Regions from separate parts of the Paenibacillus sp. Y916 genome, predicted to be linked through region 2. Evidence: predicted binding sites of a transcription regulator. Region 2 holds the regulator's gene; each other region holds the start of a gene.
The links. The regulator Rex, encoded in region 2, represses fermentation and respiration genes when NADH is low (regulators of the CRP and FNR family bind a similar motif). The targets are predictions, from matches to a motif close to TTGTGAAATATTTCACAA.
Positions count from the first base shown of each region.

Region 1: a site for Rex is predicted at 4,794-4,811, ahead of AC1TO9_RS09610 (cytochrome ubiquinol oxidase subunit I). Genes of this name have one in related genera too.
Region 3: a site for Rex is predicted at 3,875-3,892, ahead of pflB (formate C-acetyltransferase). Genes of this name have one in related genera too.
Region 4: a site for Rex is predicted at 1,731-1,748, ahead of AC1TO9_RS09935 (TorD/DmsD family molecular chaperone). Genes of this name have one in related genera too.

Region 1 is NZ_JBXCJA010000003.1:340,381-346,635, forward strand. It holds gene AC1TO9_RS09590 (ABC transporter ATP-binding protein) at 1-687, shown strand, start outside; gene AC1TO9_RS09595 (hypothetical protein) at 691-2,352, shown strand; gene AC1TO9_RS09600 (hypothetical protein) at 2,453-2,935, shown strand; gene AC1TO9_RS09605 (methyl-accepting chemotaxis protein) at 3,011-4,708, opposite strand; gene AC1TO9_RS09610 (cytochrome ubiquinol oxidase subunit I) at 4,912-6,255, shown strand, end outside.
Region 2 is NZ_JBXCJA010000001.1:641,609-647,863, forward strand. It holds gene dinG (ATP-dependent DNA helicase DinG) at 1-812, shown strand, start outside; gene AC1TO9_RS03105 (redox-sensing transcriptional repressor Rex) at 847-1,521, shown strand; gene AC1TO9_RS03110 (amidohydrolase) at 1,490-2,797, shown strand; gene AC1TO9_RS03115 (cell wall elongation regulator TseB-like domain-containing protein) at 2,839-3,384, shown strand; gene AC1TO9_RS03120 (hypothetical protein) at 3,885-4,415, shown strand; gene AC1TO9_RS03125 (AAA family ATPase) at 4,408-5,910, shown strand; gene AC1TO9_RS03130 (3-hydroxyacyl-CoA dehydrogenase family protein) at 6,045-6,255, shown strand, end outside.
Region 3 is NZ_JBXCJA010000001.1:455,515-461,769, forward strand. It holds gene AC1TO9_RS02090 (Crp/Fnr family transcriptional regulator) at 61-777, opposite strand; gene adhE (bifunctional acetaldehyde-CoA/alcohol dehydrogenase) at 1,096-3,711, shown strand; gene pflB (formate C-acetyltransferase) at 3,973-6,234, shown strand.
Region 4 is NZ_JBXCJA010000003.1:418,643-424,897, forward strand. It holds gene AC1TO9_RS09930 (MFS transporter) at 42-1,280, opposite strand; gene AC1TO9_RS09935 (TorD/DmsD family molecular chaperone) at 1,871-2,554, shown strand; gene cls (cardiolipin synthase) at 3,371-4,879, shown strand; gene fni (type 2 isopentenyl-diphosphate Delta-isomerase) at 4,940-6,004, shown strand.

The DNA of each region.
Region 1 (6,255 bases), on a different contig from region 2:
CAGATTATAGGATATATTGGACCCAACGGCGCAGGAAAGAGTACAACGGTGAAGATATTGTTAGGACTCATAGAAGGATATATGGGAGAAGTGAAGATCTTTGGTAAAGATATATCAGATGGAAATGTTGAGTATAAGAGAAAGATCGGATATGTACCCGAAGTCGCTGATATTTATGATAGCCTCACAGCACAAGAGTATCTAACGTTTATCGGACAACTATATGGATTGGAATATAATAAAGCAGATCATAAAGCACAACAGTTGATGACCAATTTCGAGTTGAAATCGATGTACCGTACGCGCATCTCCTCCTTCTCCAAAGGGATGAAGCAGAAGGTGCTGTTGATTTCAAGCATGATACATAATCCTGATATTTTGTTCTTGGACGAGCCACTCAGCGGACTAGATGCCAATAGCGTCATGGTTGTGAAGGAGATATTAGCTTGTTTAGCCGCTCAAGGGAAGACGATATTCTATTCCTCACACATCATGGATGTGGTGGAGAAGATCAGCAATCGAATTATTCTACTAGATGACGGAAAGATTATAGCAGATGGAAGCTTTCATGAGCTGCAGGAACAATCCAAGGAAGGATCACTGGAGCAAATATTCAATCAACTTACTGGATTTCACGACCATAAGGATGTCGCAGAACGAATGGTCTCCATTGTACAAGAGGTGTAAACTATGGAAGATTTCAAATCGTTGAAGGTATTAGATCGGTTTCGTGTGATTTTCGAGAAAATGGGTATTCATTATATGATTATGAGAAGAATACTTCATATCAAATTGACGATGGATGGCAGAAGAGTACCTACTATTAGTGGAAATGTAGCATCCCTTCAGGATGAGGAAGAAGGGAAGAATAAGTTTTTGAGATCCTTGTGGTTGTACCTCTTATTGGGTGTAGTAGCCTTAGCGCCCATGGTAATGATGGGGGACAACTTTATATTTCAAATGAGTATCGTATTTGGGGCGCTGATGTTTATGGTGCTGACCTCCCTGATATCTGACTTCTCATCGGTACTCTTAGATATTCGTGATATCAATATACTGGACTCGAAACCAGTGAATGCAAGGACCATTCATGCTGCTAAGATTATGCATGTGTGTATATATCTATTCTTCGTTACAAGTTCTCTTGCTGTTGCTCCACTTATTGGCGGTACCATCCGGCATGGAGTTGTCTTTCTAATTCTCTTCCTCATCGCGCTGGTATTCATAGATATATTTATTGTGGTATTAACGGCACTATTGTACCTTGTTGTACTTCAGTTTTTTGACGGAGAAAAGTTGAAGGATATGATTAACTATGTGCAAATTGGTTTAACTCTAACCATGGCCATTGGATATCAATTCATTTCACGATTATTTCATATTGTAGATTTTAATTATGTGTTTGATGGAAAGTGGTGGCAGTATTTTATTGTACCTGTATGGTTCGCTGCACCATTTGAACTGTTTATTCATAGTGATCATAGCAAGACTATTCTGATCTTTTCTCTTATAGCCGTGCTGGTGCCAATAGTAGCTGTCTACATATATGTTAGGTATATGCCTACATTTGAGAGGAATTTACAGAAACTCATGAACAATAGCGGGACGAAGAAAGGGGGAACTCGCACCAGAGGGGCGGGAATATCAAGATGGTTGTGTTCGATTCATGAAGAAAGAATATTCTTCCGATTTACCACAGACATGATAAGAAATGACCGGAATTTCAAGTTGAAAATATACCCATCTTTGGGTCTTTCTCTAGTACTTCCATTTATATTTCTATTTAATTTTGTACAGTTTCAGGAATGGGATAATATATCTTCTAGTAAAAGTTATTTGCTGATGTATGCCGCGGCTTTATTTATTCCAACGGTTATCATAATGATGAAATTCTCAGAAAGCTATAAGGGAGCCTGGATATATAGGATGATGCCTATCCCAAATCTATCTCCTATATTTAAAGGAAGTCTTAAAGCCATCTTAGTGAAGTTGTTCTTACCGTTATTTATATTAATAAGCATCCTGTTTATAGTGATATTTGGACTAAGAATACTACCTGACTTGGTGGTATTTCTATTGAGTATATGTATTTACACTGTCATTTCGTTTCTTATATTAAGAAAGGCACTACCCTTCTCGGAACCTTATCGGGTTGCGAGAGGAGCCGAAACCATGAGATTGTTTCTACTGATGGCTATTCTTGCTATTCTTGCAGGTGCTCATCTCTTGAGTACCTTAGTGAGTTATGGCGTATATATGTATATGATCCTCCTAATAATGTTGAATTTTCTTAGCTGGAGTCGAGCTTTTAGAACCACTTGGGATAACGTAACTAGATCGTCACTAGATTAAGTGAGGAAGAAACAGGGGTAAATCCCTCCTTCCACCTTTTGATTATATTTGAAAGAAGTAGTACATTTAGATAGATACTAGTTAGGAGGTTCGGGATATAATGTATTACGAAGACAGTGAGAATTTGACTATCATGACATACACACTTAACAGTGGCATTAAAGGGACTGTTCCTTTATCGAATAAACAGATTCAAGAATGGATGGAAAGTTACAGATCAAATACGAAATTTATTACAGCGATTGGCAAAGAGTTCTTTGGCCTTAATCCAGATCTAGTTGCAGACTTTAAGGTGCAGAATCGATTCTCCAACTACGTGGAGATAATTAGACCTATATCGATAGGTGATCAAGAGAAGAATGATGAACTCTCGCAAGCCTATGAAGAGAATCTTGTATTCTTCAAGGTGGACTGCAAATGTGGGACGACATATACAACCTATTCGCAATACTATACGACGAAGTGGTTTTGCTCGAAGTGTAAAGAGATTGTATTTATGGATAAGAAGAAAGGTAAGGTTCCCACAGACAAAGGTGAGGCCTGGTACATGACGAATAAGTATTTTGTAGATCGGGAATCATAGAAATACATTGCGACAATACACAAGGAACAGCTACGACGAAAGATCCGGTAGCTGCTCCTTTTTTTTTGAAGTTAATTAATGTACTTTGAATCGTTCAATAAGACGATGAAGCTTCTCGGACATTTCTGCAAGGAGAGTAGCGGAAGCATCGACCTCCTCCATGGATGCAAGCTGTTGCTCTGAGGCAGCAGACACACTTTGCGTTCCATCATACGTCTGATTGGCTAGTTCAACGATAACTTGTGCTGTTTCAACAAGTAGATTAGCATTGTTGGACAGTTGATGGATGGCTGAGGAGACGTGTTTATTCTGCTCCGTAATATTGTCGGCTGAGCATTCAATTTGTTCGAGGGAAGCTTCAAGCTCAGAGATACGTGTCATTTCTTGTGTTACTTGCATAGCTGTATCTAACATGCCTTGACTAGCAGTTTCTATTAGTATTAAGGTCGCTGTTACGACTTCGGAAATTTCTTTAGCTGATTGGGATGAGCTCTCAGACAATTTCCTTACTGAACTAGCTACTACGGAGAATCCTTGGCCATGCACGCCGGCACGGGCAGCCTCGATCGCTGCATTTAAAGCTAGTAGGTTAGTTTCTGCTGCTATTCCTGTCATAACATCAAGCATATGTCTTATTTCCTGCGAATGATCCTTTAAGTTCTGAATCGTAGATGATAATTCCTGTATGCTTTGATTTATATTTGTCATTTGATCAACAGTTTCATGTATTGATAGCTTCCCCGCCCGGGCTTGATGTAAATTATCAGCAGCGGATACGAGCGCTTGTTCAGTGCTTAACGAGATATTTGAAATAAAGGTTGATATTTCTGCGATCTTCTCAGAGCTTACTTCTAAGTTCAGTAGCTGCTTCTCTGCGCCATCAGCCATTTCGCCAATGATCAAGACGGTTTGTCGTCCGGCTTCTTCCGTCTGCTTAGAGCTTGCAGATAATTGTTGGGAAGAGGCTGCAACTTGAATTGAAGTATCGTTGACCTCTTGAATGAGTTCTTGTAGATTGCGAGTCATCATATTGAAATCTGCGGAGAGCTGTCCGATTTCATCTGTGCTTTTAAACATCAATGGTTTCACAGTCAGATCACCTTTAGTAATTTGGTGCACATGCGCTGATAGAAGAGCTATTGGACGGATCATTCTCTGAATGATCAGATAAATAACTAGTGCAGCGGCAAGAAATAAAGAAGCACCTACAATGAAAGGATATAAGAGCGTGTTAATCGTGCGTTGTTGAATGAGCGAAGCGTCAACATTGATGGCGAGAAGAGCGATGATTTCTTGAGTAGAGTCATTGTCTTTATAAATGGGCCCGTATCCTGTCTTTAGGTGGATATCATCATATGTGTATACGCTGGAATAGCTGGAATGCTTCATATTAATAATCATTTCACGAGCATCTTGATCTAAGTAGAAGGAGTCGCCTGCTTGATATCCTCTGCTTTTCAGACTGGTATCAGCAGCTAGAATGGTGCCATCCAAAGATAGGACGAAAGCTTCTTTAAACAAGGGCTTCTTATGTATAATCCAATCAATGTTAGTCTCCACTGTGTGACGTGAAGTAGTATCTCCTTGAACGAGTGCTATAATATCTTGTGGATCAACTAACCCTGAAGTGATGTCTGCACATCCAACCGTTTCGATTCCGAGTGCTTCATCAATCTGGCGATAGGTTATATTATAAGCAAAGCTGCTGACCGATACACCTACTGCAAAGAGTAGGGCGATCAACATTAATGTGATCTTCGTAGCTAATCTCACGTTGTAGCCTCCAGTATCTAATGTGTATAAGTTGTTAGTATAAAATTGCAAATAAAATAAGATTAACAGATCAATTTTTAATATTGTGTGACAAACTTCACAATGTGGATAACTTTTTCCTTTAAGTGTGATAAATATCACATGCTCTTGGAGGAGGGTCTGACAAAATATAAAGATATAAAAAGGGAAGAGGGATAATAATTATGGATCCGGTCATGCTCGCACGCATCCAATTTGCGTCAACAACGCTGTTTCACTTTATTTTTGTACCATTGTCCATAGGATTGGCATTACTGATCGCCATTATGGAGACAATGTATGTTATCAAAGGAAAAGAAGAGTACAAAAAGATGGCCAAATTCTGGGGTCATTTGTTTCTTATAAACTTTGCTGTAGGTATCGTAACAGGAATACTACAAGAATTTCAGTTTGGGATGAATTGGTCGGATTATTCTAGATTTGTAGGAGATGTATTTGGAGCACCGCTAGCAATCGAAGCATTACTGGCTTTTTTCCTAGAGTCCACATTTCTTGGGATATGGATTTTTGGGTGGGACCGCTTGTCTAAGAAGCTTCACTTAGCGTGTATTTGGTTAGTATCTTTTGGTACTATGATGTCCGCTGTTTGGATTCTAATCGCGAATTCCTTTATGCAGAGACCTGTTGGATTTGAGATTAATAATGGTCGAGCCGAGATGAATGACTTCTTTGCTCTGATTACGAACGGACAGGCATTAGTGGAAATTCCACATACCATTCTAGCCGCATTCATGACAGGGGCCTTCTTCGTTACAGGTGTCAGCGCCTATAAAATGTTGAAACGTCAAGATTTTCAATTTTTCAAGAAGTCTTTCATTATTGCTATTATCGTAGGAATGGTCTCATCGATTGGTGTCGCGCTTGTAGGACATAGTCAAGCCCAATACCTAGTAGAGACGCAACCGATGAAGATGGCGGCTTCGGAAGGACTATGGGATACAAGTTCTGACCCGGCTCCTTGGACGGTCTTTGCGACAATAGATCCGGAGAAGAAAGAGAATGGTATGGTTATACAAATTCCATATTTACTAAGCTTCTTGTCTTATAGTAAGTTCTCTGGTGAAGTGGTTGGGATGAACCAGCTACAAGCAGAGTATGAAGAGAAATATGGTCCGGGGGACTATATTCCACCTGTACGCACGACGTTCTGGAGCTTCCGGATCATGGTAGCAAGTGGATCTGTACTCATACTTCTAAGTATGTATGGTGTCTATTTGGTAGCTCGTAAGAAGCTAGAACAGACTAACAAATGGTTTATGCGTATTATGATATGGTCGATTTCATTACCTTTTATCGCGAACTCAGCAGGTTGGATTATGACGGAGATGGGTCGCCAACCGTGGACTGTATTTGGATTATTCAAGACGGAAGATAGTATTTCTCCTAACGTATCGGCTGGGCAAATTCTATTCTCATTAATTACGTTCTCACTTGCTTATACTGTATTAGCTGTGATCTTAGTATATCTGTTCATTCGTGTGATTAAGAAGGGACCGAATGATTCGGGT
Region 2 (6,255 bases):
ATAAAAAGAAAAGTATTATTCTAACTTCAGCTACGTTGTCAATCGACAAATCCTTTCAGTATATGACTGAAAACTTGGGGCTTCAGGAAGCTTCGGATCAAGATCGACTGGTAACTGTGCAATTGCCGTCTCCTTTTCGCTATCGTGATCAGGCATTGCTGATTATCCCGCGTGATTTCCCAAGTGTGAAGGGAAGTATAGGCGACGCGCTCTTCGTCGAAACACTTGTTAAATCACTGGCTGAAACAGCTATCGTTACACAAGGTCGAATGTTAGTATTATTCACTTCATACCGTATGCTTCGGCAAGTGTATGAGCCTTTAAGTAAAGCACTCTCCTCTACGGATATTGCGGTACTAGGACAAGGTGTGGATAATGGAAGCCGAAGTAAGTTGATCCGCCGTTTCCAGGATAGTAGTGCCTCGGTACTTCTAGGAACAAACAGCTTCTGGGAAGGGGTAGATATTCCAGGAGAAGCACTGACTTGCTTAGCTATTGTTCGACTTCCTTTTCAGCCTCCTAATCATCCACTTGTAGAGGCGAAGAGTGAACTTTTACAGCAACAAAAGAAAAATCCTTTCATGAAGCTTTCAGTACCTCAAGCAGTTATTCGTTTCAAACAAGGATTTGGACGATTAGTGCGTACGGCGAGTGACCGAGGAATCGTTATTGTATATGATACACGGGTGATTGAATCTTATTATGGGAAGTACTTCCTATATTCACTACCTGGTCCTAAGATGGAGCATATGTCAACGGATCAAATGGTTCCAAGAATTTCGGAATGGTTACAAGACGGACACCGTCCTTGATCAATGTATTAGCTATTCATTAGGAGGAGCAAATATGAAATCTGATAAAATTTCAGAAGCTGTTGTACGCAGATTACCTATTTATTTGCGTTATCTGACAGAACTTCAAAGACGGGAAGTAGCTACAGTCTCTTCACAGGAATTAGGTCAAAAGCTAGACTTGAATCCTGCGCAAATTCGTAAGGATCTTGCTTATTTTGGCGATTTTGGTAGAAAAGGCATTGGGTATGACGTAGCTTATTTAATTGAAAAAATACGACATATTCTTAATTTGGATCAACAGATCAATGTTGTTCTAGTAGGTGCCGGTAATCTAGGCCACGCTTTATCCAATTATAATGCTTACTTGAAAGAGAATTTAAAGATTGTCGCCGTATTTGATGCATATCCAACGAAGATTGGAACGCGTATTAATACAATAGAAGTTCAACCTATGGATGAACTTTTCGATACAATTAAGAAGCATAATATTCGCATTGGAATCATTACCGTTCCTGAGCAAGAAGCTCAGGATGTTGCCGATAAATTGATTGAAGCAGGAATTGGAGCTATATTGAATTTCGCTCCAACGATATTAAAGGCCCCGGCGGATGTTCGTATTCATGCAGCTGATTTCACTACGGATATGCTTAGCCTTGCTTATTATTTGGTTAATGGAAAGGGAGATTCAGACGAAAATGAACAACAAAATTCAGAAGTGGATCATTAAGAATGGTACGTTCGCTGTTCTGAACAATGAACAACCTGTATTGAAGGGGTATATGCTCATAGAGGATGATTTGATCACGTATATTGGTGAAGACAAGCCGGTAGTTGATGAAGATATTCCAGAGGTGGATGGTAGCCATTTGTTGTTCTTACCAGGTCTTGTCAACACACATGGACATGCTGCTATGTCATTGCTTAGAGGCTATGGCGATGATCTTGCGCTACAAGTATGGTTACAGGAGAAAATGTGGCCAATGGAAGAGAAATTCACCCCTGAAGATGTCTACTGGGGAGCTTCCTTATCTGTGTTAGAAATGCTTAAGGGTGGTACAACGACTTTTCTAGATATGTATGATCACATGGATCAGGTAGCTAAAGTAGTTCAGGAATCTGGAATTCGCGGCGTCCTAACTAGAGGTGTTATTGGATTATGTTCTGCGGAAGTCCAACAACATAAGCTTCAGGAAGCGATCTCTTTTGCAAAAACTTGGCACGGACAAGCAGAGGGTAGAATTACGACGATGATGTCGCCACATGCTCCTTATACATGCCCGCCAGATTACTTCGAGAAGTTTGTACAGGCTGCACATGATCTCGATCTGCCGATGCATACACATATGTCGGAGACGCTAAGTGAAGTAGCACAGAACGTAGCAGACTATGGTCTACGTCCTGTTCAACATTTGGAGAAACTCGGCATGTTTACACGTCCTTCGATTGTTGCGCACGGTGTACATTTGAATGACGAAGAGATTGAGATTCTAGCAACTCATCAAGTTGGCGTATCACATAACCCAGGAAGTAACTTGAAGCTTGCGAGTGGTATTGCGCGTGTAACAGACCTATTGAAGGCAGGAGTACCTGTATCGCTTGGAACAGATGGTCCAGCAAGTAATAACAATCTGGATATGTTCGAAGAGATGCGACTGGCTGCCCTCATTCACAAAGGGATATCTGGGGATCCAACAGCTATTCCGGCTGCTGAGGCGCTGCGGATGGGTACTATTTATGGGGCAAAGTCATTGTTTCTAGATACGGTAGGAAGATTGGCTCCGGGTATGAAGGCAGATTTCATTGCACTAAATACGGATCAGGCTCATTTCTTACCCCACACGGATTTCATCTCACACTCGATCTATTCTGCGAGTGCCAAAGATGTAGAGCATGTATGGGTTGATGGTAAGCAAGTTGTGAAGAATGGTGCTTGTCTTACTCTAGACGAAGAGCGTATACACCATGAAGCGCAATCTGCTTTCGAGGGCTTACTTAACCGTTAAGGTATTAGTTACTCCTTATTCCTGAAGAGAGGAAGTTCAGGTTGAAGAAGAATAAGAACAAGAACAAGAACAAGTATATGGACAAGAAGAAGATCATTTGGCTAAGTGTCGCTGTCATCATCGTGTTGCTATTCGGACTCTATCGCTATTACATATACATTATGCAGGATCAATGGAGTCAGGAAGCTGTGGCTATTGCTGCAGCGAAGGAGCATAGTGAATTAACTCAAGTTACTCGTACCTCCAAATCGGTCTGGAACAATGTAGTCTGGGTCATTGAAGGTAAAGATCAGGACGATCAGAATATGATTGTCTGGGTCCCATTAACGAGTGAGTACGAAGTGAATGATACCCCGAAAGCGATTCAAAGTGAACTATTGAAGGATGGGTTATCCAAAACCCAAATGATGACACTTATCGAAAAGGAACTTTCGAATATAAAGAAAAAACATTTGCAACTAGGTCTTTTCAATGGAACAGCTGCCTGGCAACTGTTCTACAAAGAACAAGACCATTATAATTATCGCTTCTATCGATTCAGTGATGGTATGCAAATAGGCGAACAATTTACATTACCGAACCGTTAGATCACGTTAAATTACGCTACATCAATAAACCAGTTGAGTCATCCTTTGAGGATGACCCAACTGGTTTTGTTGTTTGTTTGTGTGTGAGGTCGGGTAAGCTCGGATGGGCCCTGATGGGGTTGATTGCTGATTGGTGAGTGCTGAGTGCGAGGAATACCTGTAAAAGGACACTTAATTAGTAGGAAAAGTAGGGTGTAGCAGAATTAGATGTAATAATGGCAGTTAAAAGTGGCGAAAACGATAAAAAGTGGATTTTTCTAGTAACTAGATACCATGAATACAACTAAATTTAGCTTTAGGAGGATTCGTTCGAATTTAATTGCGCTTTATGCAACTGCGTGATTGGTGGAGGCGAATGTCGCAATCTTTGTGACATCATTTAAAAAATCCATATATTTTCAGAAGATAAATGTATACGATATGATATACTAATTCATGTAGTGAATATATACGAAGTTGATATACTCTACCCAGAATGACTTGCGAAGGGAGATAGTTATATGAAGTTACGATTTATTCCGATTGCACTATCGGTGGTCATTTCAGGTGCGCTCTTATTTGGTGGGTGGTTCGGTTATCGGCAGGTAGCTCAGCAGAATCCGCTTCACAATATAGTTAAAGAATATGAAGGTGTTAATCAGCACGAATTGAAAATTACCAATAATGAGATCGTTGTGAATCTTGATGTTATACCTGGGACGAAATTATCAGGATTAGTTCAACAACTTACGACGGAAGGGAAATCAATTATTGGAAAAAAGACATTAAAGCTCGATATAGTTGATCACTCGAACGATACATTAGATGAGTTCTGGGATCAGGCCATGTTCCCTGTTGCAGAAGCGATGGAGAATAAACAATATACACAGATTGTTGAGAAATTAAACAAGATGGAACACAATACAACGGTAAAAGTAACAACCGAAATGGATGCTAAGAATGTGTATGTAAGTCTAACTGATGGAGAGAGTAGTAAGTTTATTATCTTGCCACGCGAGCCAGGGGTATTGGGGGTGTGGAATAATGCCTAAGTGGGGCAAAGAAATATTGATCGGATTTACTCCGGTACTCCTTATCTTTCTTATTTATATTGGTGTGAATATTGTTCCTATTCTACTCGTCGGAGCGTTTATAGTAGTTATACTAACCTTTGTGAATAAGCGTGGTGGCTTAGCAGTAGGTGCAATAGCAGATCGGGAGCGCAAGAAGAAAGTTCCAAGCAAGCTAACTTTTGATGAAATTGGTGGACAGGATCATCCGAAAGAGGAATTGATGGAAGCTCTTGATTTTCTCATTAGACATGAAGAAATTCAGAAATTTGGTATTCGCCCATTAAAGGGAATATTACTGACGGGTCCACCAGGTACAGGAAAGACATTGCTTGCAAAAGCAGCTAGTCAGTATACGGATTCTGTATTTGTTGCTGCATCAGGCAGTGAGTTCGTTGAGATGTATGTCGGTGTTGGTGCGGGGAGAGTGCGTGATTTATTCCGTGACGCGCGAACACGTGCGATGAAGGAAAACAAGAAAAGTGCAGTTATATTTATTGATGAGATTGATGTCATCGGTGGTAAACGTGAAGGTGGGCAACAGCGTGAGTATGATCAGACTTTAAATCAGTTATTAACGGAAATGGATGGCATTTATAATTCTGAAAGTCCTAGAATATTACTCATAGCTGCAACTAACCGCAAGGAAATGCTAGATAGTGCGCTTCTTCGCCCAGGACGATTCGACCGACATATTCAAGTGGATCTTCCGGATAAAAAGGGACGAAAGCATATTCTTGAAATCCATGCAAATAATAAGCCTATTCACGCTGACACCAATCTGGACAAAATTGCAGAAGAGTCCTATGGATTCTCCGGTGCCCAGCTTGAAAGTATGATGAACGAAGCTGCCATTTATATGATGAGAGAGAATAAGTCCGAAATTGAACAACGACATTTATCAATGTCGATTGATAAAGTGATGATGGGTGAAAAGACAGATCGTGAATCAACGCAGGAAGAGAAGAAGAGAGTGGCCATTCATGAATTAGGACATGCCATCATGGCTGAAATTGTCCGCCCTGGAAGTGTGAGCCAAGTAGCACTAAGTCCACGAGGTCAAGCTCTTGGGTATGTCCGCCATAATCCTCAAGAGGAGCAGTATCTGTATACCAAAGCATTTCTAGAAGAACAAATTATGATTGCGCTAGGTGGAGCTGCTTCAGAAGAAATATATTACGGTGGAAGAAGTACTGGATCGAGCAATGATTTCGAACAGGCACTGAATATTGTTCAGACGATGATGAAATCAGGATTAACTTCACTAGGTATCGTTAACATGCAAATGGTGACTACAGAAGAGTTGATGAAAGAGAATAACATTATTTTGGAACAATTAATGACACGTACTCGGGAGGCTCTTGAACAGCACCGTAATATCTTTGATCAGTCACTGGATATTCTTTTAACTGAGGAAAATCTAACGGGAGAACAATTTCGATGTCTATTTCGTGAATATTCCCTTTTACCAGCATAAAACATGATGCTGGTTATTTTTTTTTACTTTTGATCCGTGCTAAGATATTATTAGATGTTGGAGTGGAATAATATATTTTTCGACAAGAAGGGTATATTACCGAATATAAGGACAAAAAGGGAGTTGCATACCGAATGTTATTCAAAAAAATTGGTGTCATCGGCGGTGGCACGATGGGGCAAGGTATCGCAGAAATGCTAGCTACAAAAGGCATTGATGTATTGCTCGTTGAGAAAGATGTAGAGACGTTAAATTATTCTTATAATATGATAGAAGTAAGTCTCGACAAACAGCTTGAGAAATGGGGAATCACCCAAGCAGAGAAGAAGCTGATCTTAAGCAGAA
Region 3 (6,255 bases), 190 kb from region 2:
TGTCGTCTTTTTGTCATGAAGAAGGACGCCGTTAGGCGTCCTTGAAATCGTATTGTATTCCTATATCCGGCAAATTTCAGCCGGGCAAAGCTCACAGTGGCAGATCTCTTGTAGCATAGTAAGATTCTTAATAACGATCAGTCCGCCATCATATTCTACAGCATCTTTTTTACGTAAATCGCTAAGCATCCGATTGACACTTTCACGAGTGGCGCCGATCATGTTGGATAAATCGGTATGGGTCACTTTTTTGTTAATGAGTATATTGTTTCCTTGCTTCTCACCATACGTGTTACCAAGTCGAATTAAAGTGGAGCAAAGGGCACCTGGCTTACCATACAACATCAAATCACGAAATTTAGTCTGTGTTAGACGATGATGGATGCCCATCCATTTCATGAAATCAATAGAGAATTCAGAATGCTGACAGATCAACATTTCCAAATCTTTATGTTCAATGACACCAACTTCACTTTCTTCGAGCACTTCAGCATTAAAGCTATGTTTGGTGCTGAAGAATAGATCGGCTTGACCTACCAAATCTCCTGTCTGATACATATATAGTATAAGTTCTTTACCTTCGTCTGTAGATTTGGTCAACTTAATCCGACCACGCTTGATGTAATAAAGTTTATCTGACAAGTCACCCTCCCAAAAAAGATGTGATCCCTCAGGAATAATGCGATCCTTCATAGCGACTAGTAGATGATTAAAATTGGATTCAGAAAAACAGCTTGTATTTCCACGGGCTTCGATAACATTGATATATGCAGTCATAGTCTTAACCCCTTATCCTAAATTTTCTGTTAAATTTAAACTAATTATACCCTTAAAAATCACATTTGTGGGGGAATAAATACCCTTAATAGTGGCGAATTATAAAACTTTGTGATAAATTTCACTTTTAAGTGAGGTTAATAAGGAGAAATATTGATAAAGTCTGCAAAATGGGTAAAAACGGACATAATAGAAATGTAAGCGCTATGAAAAATAATTATATGATTGTGAAATATTTCACTACTAATTTTCAAAGAGCTATGATATGATGAAATCAAGAAAGAGATAACCATATATTTACTGGGAGGATGAGATGAAATGGCAGTTAAAAATGAAGTTATCCAAGAGAAGATACAAGGGACGGCAGAGGGATATATTCAATCTCTAATTGACAAGGCAGATAAAGCACAAGCAGCGTTTATGAAGATGGATCAAGAACAAATTGATGGAATTGTTAAAGCAATGGCACTCGCTGGTTCAGACCAACATATGTACTTAGCCAAATTAGCAGTGGAAGAAACAGGCAGAGGTATTTATGAAGATAAGATCATTAAGAATATGTTCTCAACAGAGTACATTTATAACAGCATAAAGAATGATAAGACAGTAGGCGTGATCGAAGATAACCAATATGACAGCTTCCAAAAAATCGCTGAGCCTGTCGGTACAATAATGGGAATCACTCCTGTGACGAACCCAACTGCGACAACGATGTTTAAAGCGCTTATATCCATTAAGACTCGTAATCCAATTATATTCGGCTTCCACCCATCCGCACAAAAGTGCAGTAGTGAAGCAGCAAGAATATTACTTGAAGCAGCTGTGAAACAAGGTGCACCTGCCGACTGTATCCAATGGATTGAAGAGCCAACGATGGATAAAACAAATATCCTTATGAATCACCCAGGTGTTGCTCTTATTCTAGCAACAGGCGGTTCTGCAATGGTTAAGGCAGCATATAGCTGTGGTAAGCCAGCGCTTGGTGTAGGGCCTGGTAACGTTCCTTGCTTCATCGAGAAAAGTGCCGATATTGATCAAGCAGTTACAGACTTGATTCTTTCGAAATCATTCGATAATGGTATGATTTGTGCGTCTGAACAAGCTGTTATTATAGAAGAACCTATATTCGATCAAGTGAAGAAAAAGATGATCGCAAATGGCTGTTACTTCCTAAATAAAGAAGAAGTTGCTAAGTTGACAGTCGGCGCTATGAACGTAGACAAATGTGCAGTGAATCCTGTTATTGTAGGTCAATCTGCGGTTAAGATTGCTGAAATGTCTGGTATTCAAGTTCCAGCTGGAACGAAGATCTTGGTAGCAGAAATTGAGGGTGTCGGTACGAAGTATCCATTGTCTGCTGAGAAATTAAGTCCTGTGTTAGCTTGTTATAAAGTGAAAAATGCCGAACAAGGTATTACTCGCGCAGCTGAAGTTGTTGAATTTGGTGGTATGGGTCACTCATCTGTTATTCACTCGAATAATGAAGAAGTTATCATGAAGTTCTCGGATCGTCTGCAAACAGGTCGGATTATTGTGAACTCTCCTTCGACCCACGGTGCCATTGGTGACCTCTATAATACCAATTTACCATCATTAACACTTGGTTGTGGATCTTATGGTCGTAACTCCGTTTCTACTAACGTAGGGGCAGCTAACTTAATTAATATAAAGAGGGTGGCACGTCGTACCGTGAATATGCAATGGTTCAAAGTTCCTAACAAGATTTATTTCGAAAAAGGTGCAACACAATACCTTGCTAAAATGCCTGAAATTACTCGTGTAGCCATTATTACAGACCCTATGATGGTGAAACTGGGATATGTTGAGAAGGTTGAACATTATCTTCGCCAACGTCAAACGCCTGTTGCTATTGAAGTGTTCTCTGAAGTAGAGCCAGATCCATCGACAGATACAGTAGATCGTGGTACTGCAATGATGAATAGATTCCAACCTGACTGTATTATTGCACTCGGTGGTGGATCTCCTATGGATGCTGCCAAAGCAATGTGGTTATTCTACGAACATCCAGAAGCTGATTTCGATGGCTTGAAACTAAAATTCATGGATATTCGCAAACGGATTTACAAATATCCACGTCTTGGTCAAAAGGCTAAGTTTGTAGCTATACCAACAACGTCGGGTACGGGTTCAGAAGTGACTTCATTCGCAGTTATTACAGATAAGAATCAAGGCAATACTAAATATCCACTTGCGGATTATGAATTAACACCAGACGTAGCCATTATTGACCCAGAGTTTGTGTACTCGTTACCACGGGTAGCGGTAGCTGATACGGGTATGGACGTATTAACACATGCCATCGAAGCTTATGTATCCGTTATGGCTAGCGACTACACAGATGGGCTTGCGATTAAAGCGATCCAATTGGTGTTCCAATATCTTGAGAAGTCGGCATTGGAAGGTGATAAGCTGGCTCGTGAGAAAATGCATAATGCATCAACCCTTGCGGGGATGGCATTCGCCAATGCATTCTTAGGAATTAACCACAGCTTAGCGCATAAATGGGGTGGTAAATACCACACAGCTCACGGTCGTACGAATGCAATCCTGTTGCCACACGTCATTCGTTACAATGCCAAGAAACCAACGAAGTTCGCAGCATTCCCGAAATATTCACACTTTGTAGCTGACGAACGTTATGCTGAAATTGCACGCATCCTCGGATTGCCTGCACGTACGACTGAAGAAGGTATTAATAGCTTAATTAATGCTATTCGTAAAATGAACAAAACGCTGGGTATCGAGGAATCGTTCCAACAATTAGGGTTCGATCCTAAGGAATTTGAAGCTGGTGTTGAATACTTGGCAGATCGTGCCTTTGAAGACCAATGTACAACAGCCAATCCTAAGATGCCATTAGTTACAGAACTTGCAGATGTGTATAGAGATGCGTTCTACGGAAGATTCGAATAAAGCAGCATCAATAGCAAAAGAATAGCTAATAAGTATAATTGAATAAGTTTTAATTTAACGTGACAAATATCACCTCAAAAGTGATGTTTGTCACAGTTATTTACTAGTATTTAAAGTAAGCTAATGATAGATAAAGATTCTAGAATAATATTACTTATATTGGTTGTGAAAAAAATTACGTTCTAGGATCCAAGAGACCTGAGATACCTTCAAACTCATGATCTCTAACAGAAATATAAATATATAGATGGAGGGATTATTATGTCGGTTATTGAAAAAGAAATGAAGAAGGTACAGTCAGGTTGGAGAAGTTACAAAGAGGGGAAATGGTCTAGAAAGGTCGATGTGAATGACTTTATATTCAAAAACATTACACCTTATGCTGGTGATGAAACCTTCTTAGTTGGAGCAACGCAGAATACAACAGAACTGTGGAAAATTGTATCGGACTTAACGAAGCAAGAGAGAGATAACGGTGGTGTATTAGATGTTGATGTCAATACAGCGGCTACGATTGTCTCGCACCAACCAGGCTATTTAGACAAAGATAAGGAGCAAATTGTTGGTGTACAAACAGATGCTCCGTTCAAACGCTCTATTCAACCGCAAGGCGGCATTCGCATGATGATTGACGCTTGTGAAGCTTATGGATTCAAACTTTCCGAAGATATTATTAAAACATTTACTGATATCCGTAAAACTCACAACCAAGGTGTATTTGATGCTTATACATCAGACATGAGAGCGGCTCGTAAAGCCGGTATTATTACAGGACTTCCTGATGCTTACGGCCGTGGACGGATCATTGGTGATTATCGTCGCGTAGCACTGTATGGTATTAACTTCTTGGTTCAAGACAAGAAGCGTGAACTGAATGAATTAGAAGTTGATGTAATTGATGAAGTTGTTATTCGCCAACGTGAAGAGCTTTCAGAACAAATTCGTGCCCTTGCTGAATTGAAGAAGATGGCCGATATGCATGGGTTTGATATTTCTGAACCTGCTAAGACAGCTAAAGAAGCATTCCAATGGGTATATTTTGGATACTTGGCTGCAATTAAAGAACAAAATGGTGCTGCGATGTCCCTCGGACGCGTATCCTCATTCCTTGATATATATGTACAGCGTGATATAGCAGAAGGTACTTTGACGGAAGAACTAGCACAAGAATTGGTCGATCATTTCGTTATGAAGTTGCGTATCGTTAAATTCCTTCGCACACCAGACTATAATGAATTGTTCAGTGGAGATCCAACATGGGTCACAGAATCCATCGGAGGAATGTCTGTCAATGGACAGACTCGTGTAACGAAGAGCAGTTTCCGCTTCCTGCACACATTGTACAACTTAGGAGCAGCTCCTGAACCTAACTTAACAGTGTTATGGTCAGAACAACTTCCAGAAGCATTTAAGAAATATTGTGCTAAAGTATCTATTGAGACGAGTGCCATTCAATATGAGAACGATGATCTTATGCGTCCAATCTATGGCGATGACTACGGTATTGCTTGTTGTGTATCCGCAATGCGCATCGGTAAACAAATGCAATTCTTTGGTGCTCGCGCCAACCTTGCTAAATGTTTGTTGTATGCAATCAACGGCGGTGTAGATGAGAAATCTGGAGCGCAAGTTGGACCGGAATTCCCAGCAATTACTGGCGACGTTCTCACTTATGATGAAGTGATGAAACGTTTCAAGCCTATGATGCAATGGTTAGCTAAGCTATATATGAACTCTCTAAACGTTATTCACTTTATGCATGATAAATATGCTTACGAAAGAATTGAAATGGCTCTGCATGATCGTGATATTCTTCGTACAATGGCTTGTGGTATTGCGGGACTATCTGTTACAGCGGATTCACTTAGTGCGATCAAATTTGCTACAGTCAAACCAATTCGTAATGAGCAAGGGATCGCTGTTGACTTTATCATTGAAGGTGAATATCCTTGCTATGGTAATAATGACGATAATGTAGATAACATTGCTGTTGAATTAGTTGAGACGTTCATGGGTATGATTCGTCAGAACAAAGCTTACCGTGACGCGTTGCCAACACAATCAGTCTTGACGATTACTTCTAATGTAGTCTATGGTAAGAAAACAGGTACTACACCAGATGGACGTAAAGCAGGAGAACCATTCGCACCAGGTGCTAACCCTATGCACGGACGCGATAAGAAAGGTGCTTTGGCTTCGCTAAGCTCTGTTGCTAAGCTTCCATATGAAGATAGCTTGGATGGTATTTCTAACACATTCTCTATCGTACCGAAAGCATTGGGTAAAGAAGAAGACACACGCAAATCCAATCTTGTTGCAATGATGGACGGTTACTTTGGCAGCGGTGGGCACCATCTTAATGTCAACGTATTTAATCGTGAACAATTGATGGATGCGATGGAACATCCAGAGGAATATCCGCAATTGACGATTCGCGTCTCAGGATATGCAGTTAACTTCATTAAATTATCTCGTGAACAACAATTGGATGTTATCAATCGCACATTCCACGGTGCGATGTAATTAGTAATATACTTTTAAGAC
Region 4 (6,255 bases), on a different contig from region 2:
TCACTAACCTCGTGATCAAAAGATGCCCTTTTGAACTTCCTCTAATAGAGTGGATCCTCGTCAGGTTCCCCTTCGTGAGTTGTACCAGGTAATTTATAACCATGTTTTCGAATGAGTGACCAGATCTGCGCAAAGCCAGCGGCGCCGATTAAGGAGAATAGCATACCCGTCTTATACATGGCTTCTGCACCAAAGCTTTGAAATAACCACCCTCCAACAAATCCACCAATCACGCCTGAGAGACCACTCCATGAGAGAGTATATACGGCTTGGCCCGTTGCACGAAAAGGACGAGGGATCAACAGCATCGTAAGCTGGGTACCCACGTAGAAGAATCCACCGAATGTCACACAGTGCAGAATCTGAATGGCAGCGACTTCTAACGGAACTGTAGCCTCAGCCATGAGAAGCCAACGCAGACTGAAAAGCAGACTTACTAAGGCAAGGCAACCGAATAGCCATGATATTTTACGTTTCATGAAACGATCAAACAAGAAGAACATCCCCATTTCAAACAAAGAAGACAGGAATACTGCTAATCCAACAATTCGTTTAGATCCACCAATTTCCGTTATATATAATGACATAAATGTATTATTCATAGCATTCGGAACAGATACTAGAACACCCAAAAGGATAAAGAAAAGAAAGTATGGATTAGTCATGATCGCTGCAAATCCTTTAAGATTTAACTTTGGAGTGTAGGAAGAACGATGCAAGGGTGGAAGAAGCATTACCATCCCAATGGTCAAGATAAGAAGAGCAGTAAATAGGGTTGATACTCGTGATATCCCCGTCGAGTCAAGGATTTGTCCTGCTGCAATGGCGGTTACTGCCCAACCGATAGACCCCCATATGCGGAAACTACCAAATTTATGAGGTGTATCCTGAATATATCCTAGTATAAGACTGTTACTATGAGAGAAGAGAGGTGTCTGAAAGAAAAAGAATAAGGTCATTGTTAAATACACCATAGGATAGCTATCAGCTTGAAAAACAAACTGTATCAGCAACACGCTTCCACTCATCATAATGACGATAATACGTCTCATATTATGCAAGCGGTCACCCCAGCTTCTCCAAAAGGGATTAGCAAACAAAGAGACGAAGGGCCCGAGAGCCATTAGACTACCAATTTCAAATTTCGTCATGCCGACATCATGAAGATAAAGTTGAAAAAAGCTAGTAAAGAGCACCATGGAGCCATATAGGAAGAAATTGAAAAGTCTAAGTGACGTTAAGGAAGATTTGGTTTCTATGGGTTCATTCAATATGTACATTCCTTTCCATAGGAGGAATAGTTGAGCCCTATTATACTTGGCTTAACCAAAGATCATCCTAAATACGAATTGTTAATGGTTATTTATGGTGTTTAGATCAACCATTCCACTTTAACATGTGTTGAAAAGGGATTCAAACCAACAAATTTCCATATCAGCATAAATTCATCATTTAGTGCAAAAAAGGAGGGAAAGAAATAAAAAGGACTGGTAAGCGCTTACAAAATAAGTTATTATATATTTATAAGGTGACGATTCCCCCTAGTAATCGTATGCCGGAATTTCAATTGATATGATTTCCATCGCTGATGGAAGTCATTTTTTTTGCGAAATATAAAAAAGTATAAGTTTCACAGAATACGATATTTCTTATATATCCCTCGAGACGGGTCCATCTTTGAAAAAAGGTGACTTAGTTGGTTCTCCTAGTAAAAAGAAATGGTTATAATATCGTGAAGAATGTCACATGAGATATCTAACATTTGATGTATTATGAATATATAAGAAAGCGCTACCTTTAAAAGAACAAATATATGATGTTTATTGTATCGTCTCGACTCATTGCTAGGACATAAAGGGGGTTGAACTCTGTGTTACTAACCATGGAACTTGTTAAGGATACTGAGGAATGTGTACGCTGGAAGCAAGGTAGAGGCTGGGTATATCAATTGCTTATAGATTTCTTGGGGAGTCCGCCAAACTTGTCACTCGTTGCACAATGGCGACAGCATATAGTTACTAGGGAGGAAATTCTGTTAACAGAAGGCGGTCAACTGTTGAAGAGTTACTTATCCGATATTATGCCAGGTCAACTTGCAAAGGTTTGTGAATTGGAGAAGGCAGAGTACCAACGTTTATTTCACTGTATGCGTCCCATATTCCCATCGCTATGTGAAAGCGATTATGTGAGTAGGTTGAGTGAGAAGGATGTGGACTGTACTGCTGACGTTCGTGAGATTTACGTTCAGTCAGGTATTGCATTCAATAAATTGAACCATGAACAGGACGATAATATTTCGCTTGAGCTTGAGTACATGGCTATTCTTGCTGAACGAGCATCAGATGATCGACGAATCAGGACGGCACAACTAGAATTAATTGATGATCAGATTCAGTTCTTAGAGGAACATCTAGTGAAGTGGATTCCAACCTTCGGTGAAGATTTAATGTGTCTAGCACAAAGTCCGATGTATACCGCTATTGGAAGTATTCTGAAGGACTTTATACCGTATGATATGGCTATGTTACGTGTATGGAGAGAGGAACTTGCCTAGTAGAAGTTGCTTGAGAAGGCATCTTTGACCATTAAATATATGAAGATAGCTTTAAGCTGATTCCTCAAGCGTGAACAGGAGTCGGCTTTTTTGGTATATAGGAAAGTATAAGTTTCACTCGATACTATATTTCTTAAATTTCCGCTGAAACGGGTGCCTTAAAGCGATACGAAGTATCGCTTTAAGGCACCCGTTTCTACTTGTGTATCTTATATTTCCACTGCTATTCCTCTTTCCCATACTATAAGAAAAAGGACATACGCCCATTTCAGAAGTAAATGGGTGTACGTCCTATTGTTGATGCAATAGTCATTATGGGTATCTTAATTAAGTACTTTAGGTTTGCTGAATTTTATTAGTAATTCATACACGATAGGTACGATAACTTACAGATCTATCAGTTTCAATATAAACTTTATAGGTTTTGTTCTCAACTTCAATTTCAGTTAGAACCGGACGCTACCGAACAGGGCTTAGCTTCAGAGTGATCTGCCCAGCCGTAAGACCTAGTGAACTTAACTTCTGCTGATCAGCTACAATCGTGTATTGATCATAGCAAGTGGATAGACTAGACTTTGCCTATTCAAAATGTGTCGTATCTTTTTGTACAAGTCTCAGGATCTCATCGGACACTGGCTTAATATCCTCTAAGCGATCTCCGAATACGCTAACACTAAGTCCACTGCCGAGCATTCTCATCTACTATTCATCTAGATAGGCAAATATGGGAAGCATCATGTACAATAGTTAAGGGTATATGTTATAGATATTGTTATATGTTTAATCCAAATGGGAATGGAAAAGGTGAGGAAATATATGAGACGCGGGTTGCAAGTTGTATTAATTTCAGCAATTGTATTCGCATTTTATTATTTTGGATTTGGTGTTGTAGGGAGGACTGCGGGAACGATTGTTAGTGTGTTCTCAACCCTAACGGTTATTTCTCTATGTTTCATGATCTCTATGGAGAATCGGAATCCTTCGACAACGATGTCCTGGATATTGTTACTTGCATTAGTGCCTATTGTGGGCTTAATATTCTATTTCTTGTTCGGACAGAACTTCTTCAACCGTCGGAAGTACGACAAAAAGGCGCTACGTGATATGGAAGCATACGAAAGAATCGAGAATGAGGAACTTCGAATTCATCAAGATCTTTCGAAATTTACAACGCGTCAGCAACAATTTCTGAAATTATCCCAACGGTTGGCACGCACTCCAATCTCTTTCTCTACAGAAACAACGATTCTTACGAATGGGCAACAGACCTTCTCAACTTTGCTTACCGAGCTTGAGAATGCCAAACATCATATACATATGGAATATTATATATTTCGAGCAGATGATATCGGAACGCAAATTCAACAAATCCTGATCAATAAAGCGAAGCTGGGTGTTGCGGTACGATTTATGTATGATGCAGTGGGTAGCATTCAGATTCCCAAAACCTTCTTGAAGGAGATGGAAGAGGCTGGTGTGAAGCTGGTTGCTTTCGGTAGTGTCAAGACGAATTTCTTCTCTAGCCGCGTGAATTTCCGAAATCACCGCAAGATTGTTGTGATAGATGGGGGCGTGGGCTTGATCGGTGGGCTGAACGTGGGGGATGAGTATCTAAGCAGAAGTAAGACTTACGGATTCTGGCGAGATACACATATGCTTGTTAAGGGAGAAGCGGTTAGAACACTTCAAATTATTTTCTTGCGGGACTGGCTTTATATGACAGGAGAACGATTCCTTGAGCAAGAGTATTTGTCACCAACACTGACTAGCGGGAATGATGGTGTTGTTCAGATGATTGCGAGTGGTCCAGATAATGAGAGACGTGTACTTCGAAATCTCTTCTTCTCCATGATCACTTCAGCGGAGAAGAGTGTATGGTTAGCGACTCCGTATTTTATACCGGATGACGATATATTAACGGCACTGAGAGTAGCTGCTCTAGGTGGCGTGGATGTTAGAATTTTATTTCCTGCTAAACCTGACAAATGGGTTCCGTTCTTCGCTTCACATTCCTATTTCCCAACGTTGATGGAAGTTGGGGTGAAGATCTACGAGTATGAGAAAGGGTTCCTCCATTCTAAACTGTTGATCGTCGACGGTGAAGTAGCGACTATAGGAACGGCGAACATGGACATGCGTAGCCTGAATTTAAATTTTGAAGTGAATGCTCTTCTCGTAAAGACATCTAGTGTTCAGAAGATGGTTGCCGACTTTGAGCGTGATCTATTAACAGCTAATTTAATGAGCTCAGAACAATTGAAAGGCAAGAAAGTATGGGAGCGGATTCTAGAATCTGCTGCTCGTTTAATGTCACCATTGCTCTAGGAAGTTCACAAAAGTTGACCTTTTTGGACAACCTTTATAGCGGATGAAGGAGGAGAAATCATGATGATAAATAAATCAATAAACTCTTTAATGCCTGAAGTACCAACGGGTGAACGCAAAATAGAACATGTACGCTTATGCTTAGAAGAAGAAGTAAATGCAAGCGGTATAACAGCAGGCTTCGAACGATATCGTTTCAAGCATTGTGCGCTACCAGAGATTAATTATGATGATATAAATATCAAGTCAACCTTCTTAGGAGCTTCGCTACGCACACCGCTATTGATCAGCTCTATGACTGGAGGAAGCGAGACGACGGGAGCTATTAACGCACGCCTGGCTGAGGTTGCTGAGCGACGTGGTTGGGCGCTTGGAGTCGGATCGATTCGTGCTGCGGTGGAGCAAGAAGATTTAGCATACACCTTTCGTGTTAGAGATAAGGCACCGAATATTCCTATCATTGCTAATCTGGGAGCGGTACAGTTGAATTATGGATTTGGATCTGATCATTGTTTGCGTGCTGTAGAGATTGCGGGTGCGGACATGCTGGTATTGCATCTAAACGGACTGCAAGAGGTTTTTCAGCCTGAAGGCAATCTGAACTTCAGCGGATTATTATCACAAATCGAGAAGGTATGTCGCGAACTTACTGTCCCTGTAGGTGTGAAAGAAGTAGGTTGGGGCATCGATGGTGAGACTGCGTCGAGATTGTATAATGCGGGTGTTGCATTCATAGACGTGGCAGGTGCTGGTGGCACCTCGTGGAGCCAAGTCGAGAAGTTCCGCAACCGCGACGAGGTTCGGCGCGCGGCAGCGGATGCCTTTGCGGGGTGGGGAATACCCACCGCGGAATGCATCACGGAGGTGCGAGAGGTGTCCCCGCACGGAGGATTGATTGGCAGCGGCGGATTGAATAGCGGTGTGGATGCCGCTAAAGCAATAGCGCTTGGCGCCGATCTCGCGGGGTTCGGTCGCAGCTTGTTGGCGGCCGCTGTGGAGTCCGAGGAAGCGTTGGACGCGACCCTCGCGAGGGTGGAGTTGGAGCTACGGACAGCGATGTTCGGCATTGGCGTCGCGGATATTTCAGCACTCCGTTCAACCCAGCGCTTAGTGCGGGTGAATTAGTAGTAAGATGCTAGGAAGGTGCAGGAAGGTGCTGTGAAGGTGCTGTGAAGATGCTAGTAAAATGCTAGGAAGGTGCAGGAAGGTGCTGTGAAGGTGATGTGAAGGTGCAGGAAGGTGCTGTGATAGATGCGGAAAGCACCAATGAGTGTCGTAGTCGAGCAACTGTCGAATCCAGGGACTTCCCTGAGCTAGGTACTCCGTGATCCCCGCATAGTGGAATAGATGTGTAAACTGCACTTAAATTAGTGGAA